DNA from 2 places in the Mucilaginibacter metallidurans genome. Region 2 is predicted to be linked to the other one. Evidence: riboswitches for the same ligand, from Rfam matches in the RefSeq annotation. Region 2 holds a riboswitch; the other holds the start of a gene.
What was found. A riboswitch is a leader RNA that binds a small molecule or an ion and turns the genes downstream of it on or off. The one in region 2 is predicted to bind fluoride.
Positions count from the first base shown of each region.

Region 1: another riboswitch for fluoride. It lies ahead of DIU38_RS25275 (phosphatase PAP2 family protein); the one in region 2 lies ahead of DIU38_RS29555 (voltage-gated chloride channel family protein).

Region 1 is NZ_CP043449.1:5,934,395-5,936,877, reverse strand. Features, by position in the region: gene DIU38_RS25280 (metallophosphoesterase family protein) at 1-379, opposite strand, end outside; gene DIU38_RS25275 (phosphatase PAP2 family protein) at 376-1,104, opposite strand; fluoride riboswitch at 1,330-1,395, opposite strand; gene DIU38_RS25270 (cation:proton antiporter) at 1,596-2,483, opposite strand, start outside.
Region 2 is NZ_CP043449.1:6,863,246-6,865,728, reverse strand. Features, by position in the region: gene DIU38_RS29555 (voltage-gated chloride channel family protein) at 1-1,162, opposite strand, end outside; fluoride riboswitch at 1,221-1,285, opposite strand; gene DIU38_RS29550 (hypothetical protein) at 1,395-1,586, opposite strand; gene bshA (N-acetyl-alpha-D-glucosaminyl L-malate synthase BshA) at 1,681-2,483, opposite strand, start outside.

The DNA.
Region 1 (2,483 bases), 930 kb from region 2:
GTACCTGTGCCTTCCCTGCAGGAAGTTCCGGCTCTAATCGCAGAAACTTGGGCAATGACCTGAGATAGATCCGGTTACTATCTGTTAAAACCGCATTGGTATAGGCAATAGCTTTTAAACCGGCTTCCCTTTCTTCAGGCGTTTGGTAGGAAAACGCAAAATCGCTTTGGTTCAGCCCGATAGCCAGGTCATGGTTGCCGCATAGCGTAGGGATTTGATGTGCCCGCAAAAGATCGATCACTTCATTTGGCCAGGGTGCGAAATTGACCAGGTCGCCAAGGCAATAAACCTGGTCGGGCTTATGTTTTCCGATGTCAGCTAAAACGGCCTCCAAAGCTGGAAGGTTAGCATGGATATCACTGATGACGGCTATCTTCATAATACCGCGTATTTAAGGTTAACCAATAGGGTGCAGATAGCCGCAGCCCTTAAAATTGCAACGAGCATTTTTTGCCACCATTCATTTCGCCTTTCGTACCAGGTTTGCGTTTTGGGGAGGAACCAGGTGATCATAGGTATGCTGATGAATATCCCCAGGATGCTGCCGGAAAGCATATCGCCAAGGAAAGCCCAGCCTGCATAGATGCGGGTATAGATCAAGACCATAGCAGTGATCGCAGCCAGGATCATGGCTGCACGGGCGTGCCGGTGAAGCCAGGCGATAAATAAAAACAACCCTGTAATGACCGCCGCCTGCGATGACGGGAAATTAAGTTCGGGCTGAACCTGTTGGCTGCCCAGCACATGGATACTGCTGTCACCGAACACTACTGCCGGGTTTTTCCAGTCAGCAAAATGATTGTATTTGACTGTGATGGTAGCATACCATATAACAAAAACAAGAATCGCGGCAAAGAGCGCTTCAGCGGGCCTTGAACGCGCATATATGAGTACAAAGATTGAAATAATGATATATCCGCCGCTGATCTCCGTCAGCCATAATACCGGGTGGTCAAAAACCTTACGATGAAAGGCATTAAACAATAAAAAGCTGTTCCTTTCGCCATATTGTTTTAGATAAAGGCCAGCACTCAGCCAAAAGATCGCAAACGGTAAAAGATACCAGCCCGTGTTACACAAAAATGTGGTCAGCTTATTTTTCATAGGATGACCTTGGTTTAAGGGTGATCAAATCAAAAGCGTTTCGCAGCAAATGCGGATTTGAGCAACAGGAATATAACTCCGGAACGATGATTACCGGGAATGTTGCGAAGGAATAAAAATGATTAAAGTTGATGACCGTTGATACGGAAACTTTACGTTGATATGTCTGATTTTTTACGATCACCTACAAATATTTTAAGGGCGAGCGAAATAGCCCGTCCGGTTCATTTTGTAGGAGTCATCAGCACGAGGCGGTTATTTTAAACGGAAGACACCATTTCCGTTGGTTGATTCAAATATACAATTTTTACAGATCAATATCTAAAATGTTTTTTTATTTAACTGTCAGGTCACGATATCCCATTAAGGTATCAACAAAAAAATGCAAATTGCTTTATTGTAAATTTTGTTATTCGAAACCAAAGGTATACTGACCTTTACGGTCTAAATCAAAACAAGCACAATTACTACCTGTTTATCAAACTTATTTATTAGGCTTCTTCGGTTTTTTTGGGCAAGAATGAAGGACGGTTGTTTAACAACGAACCAATCATCAGAACGATAGAAGTCATGAGGATAACTTGGATTATCATCGACCGGCTAATAAGGGGTATCTGATAGGGCTCTTTTATTGCTAAGAAAAGCAGAATGGTTATTAGCCCTCTCGGAGCAATAAAAAAAAGTGATTGACGAAATCTCCCCAAAAAACGAAGCGTAAGTGCACGGATTACGAATATTCCAGCAGTAATACCAAACGACCACATCAAGGGCTCGATGTCTGCTAATTCCCGGGTCCTTATGGAATATCCAAATACAATAAAAAACAGCGATCTTATTAAAAATGTCCCTTCGATCGTGATCTCTTTAAATCTTTGTACTTCCGTTCTTAGCAGTTTAGGCCGCAGAAATGCTATCCAACGCGTGGTCTTGATCGCATTTAGGTTATTAAGAAAGAGCCCAAATACGAGTATAAACACAAGAGAAGGTAAATTAAAAACCTTGGATGTTTCATAAATTAAAAGAACGAGAAAAATTATCGGAACAAACTTAATATGATGATCGATCCTGCCCAATAAAAAAGACAATCCCGCGGTGGCGACAAAGGAAATTATGATAATGATAATTAACTGAAGAAAAAAAGATCCAAATGCCAGAAATCCATAACTGGTATGAAGCAAAACAAAATTGAAAAAGATAACCCCGATAATGTCGGATATGCTGCTTTCATAAATAACAAACTCTTTATCATCAGCGTTATAATTTCTAACAGATGGAATTGCTATGGAACTGCTTATAATCGATAATGGAATAGCGTTTGCCAGACAACTCTTAAAAGAATAACCTTCAATGAGATATATGGCCAGCGCCAGGCCAAATGA
Region 2 (2,483 bases):
TAAAAGTACAGGCCAGCGGGGTATTAGTTGCGCCTGCAAAAACCGCTATAAAACCCAACGCAGCAAATAGGCTAACCGGCGCATCAAGTAAGCCGGATAGCGTATTGCCTAAAGTAGCGCCAATATAAAACAGCGGTGTTACCTCGCCGCCTTTAAAACCGGTACCTAAGGTTACGGTAGTGTAAATGGTTTTCCAGAGCCAGCTCCAGGTATCGGCACCGCCGGCATGAAAAGCTGAAGGGATTGTAACAGCACCAGCATGTTCGGCATCTACCCCTAAACTCAGATAATCGGGTTTGCCATTAACAAAAGTAAGCGCGATAATGATCAGTCCGCCAATAAACGGGATCAACCAGGGTGTTTTAATGTATTGGGTAAAAAAACTTTTGATGCCATGTACCATTTTGGCAAAAAGGTAACTGACCAGCCCGAAGGCGATAGAAGCTACTATAGTTTTGAAGATCATTAACAAGTCGGTTGAAACGTAGCCTGAAAACCAATGCGGGATAACGGGAATGATATCAATATGATAAGGAGTATGGTGAACACCCCAGGCGGCCACCGTAATATCGCCGGCAATGCCCGCTATAAGGCAGGGCAGCAGCGCGTTATATTGCACCCGGCCTATCGTCAGCACCTCCATTGCAAAAACAGCACCAGTTAACGGCGTACCAAATACCGCACCGAAACCCGCCGCTATGCCCGCGGTAAGTACTGTTTGGGTATCAGTTTCGTTCAGCTTAAGCCATTTGCCTATCATTTGGGCTAAGCTGCCGCCCATTTGTACTGCCGTTCCCTCGCGCCCGGCCGAGCCGCCAAACAAATGAGTGATAATGGTGGTAATCAGCACCAGTGGGGCCATACGCTTAGGGACCCCGCCACCAGGGTTATGGATTTCATCAATAATTAAATTATTCCCCTTTTCGGCCGGACCACCCCAAAATTTATAAATGAAAAATATCGTGATACCTGCCAACGGCAGCAAATACAATAACCAGTTATGTGCAAACCTAAAATGGATAGCCCAACTCAACAACCACAAGAATAAGGCAACCGCGCTGCCAATAACAACAGCTATGGGGATGATAATGACCGTCCACCGAAGGGCGTTTTTAAGAATTGCGAAATGCTGCGAAGAAAAAAGTTGATTTTGATTTTGCATGTTGCTGATATTTATGTACCCACAAAAAATTAGCACAGGATAAAAGCCCGTGAGTTAATTGTCTGTAGGCGCCATCAGCTTTTTAGGGCGGTTAAGTAGGAAGACACCATTTCCTTTTGTGACGCTAATATAGGTTTCTTTTCGCTAAAAATAAAATAGCCTTACTTAGCACGTATGCATGAGTAAGGCTATTTTCCCTTGTCTTTTGAACAGACCGGCTCAAGTTATCTACTTAAGCAACGCTTAGTGTTTCCACATCCTTAAGTGCCAGAAGCATTAATTTACCCTGGTATTCCACCCAGATGTCGGCGAAACTATTCTCATCGTACCCCATAAATTTTAATGGATGACCAATGTGCAGGTTTTTCCATTTCTTTCCGATGTACTTAAGGAGTTGTCCGCTTTTTAGTGTGTGCTTTGCCATAAGTTTTAACTTTTAGGAGTGAAAAACTAAATTAATTAACGAAACCGATAAAATTTAACTTTTAAAGAATATTTTTTGAATTGTATCAGGTTTATTACAACTGTTGGTTAAACAGCTTAGCTTTATTTTGCTCAATTACCTCAAGGTAAAAGTTTTCATATTTGGGCAAAATGGTAGATAATTCAAACTCTTTGGCGTGTGCCAGTGCATTTTCTTTAAATTTAGCTAAACGTTCTTCATCCTCCAAAATAAATATTGCTTTTTCTGCCATGCCTTCTACGTCTCCTGGCTCTTTCAAAAAGCCTGTTACGCCATCAATATTTAATTCGGGCAAACCACCGGCATTACTGCTGATCACCGGCACTTTGCAAGCCATAGCTTCAAGCGCTGCTAAACCAAAACTTTCTGATTGCGATGGCATCAGGAACAAATCGGATACTGAAAGGATCTCTTCAACAGCATCCTGTTTACCTAAAAAACGCACGTTATCGGTAACGCCCAAATCGCGGCAAAGCTGCTCGCACATGGAGCGTTCGGGGCCGTCGCCTACCATCAGCAGTTTCGACGGGATCTTTTTGATCACTTTAGCAAAAATCTTCACTACATCTTCGGTACGTTTTACCTTACGGAAGTTAGAGGTATGTACCAGGATCTTTTCGCCCGATGGTGCAATCGCTTTCTTAAAATGATCTTTAGGTTTAAGGCTGAACCTGCTAAGGTCAATAAAGTTAGGGATCACGAGGATATCCTTCTTAATATCAAAAAACTTATAGGTGTCCTCTTTAAGGTTTTGCGATACGGCTGTTACACCATCACTTTGGTTGATGGAAAAAGTAACAACCGGTTTAAAGGTGCGGTCTTTACCAACCAACGTAATATCTGTACCGTGCAGTGTAG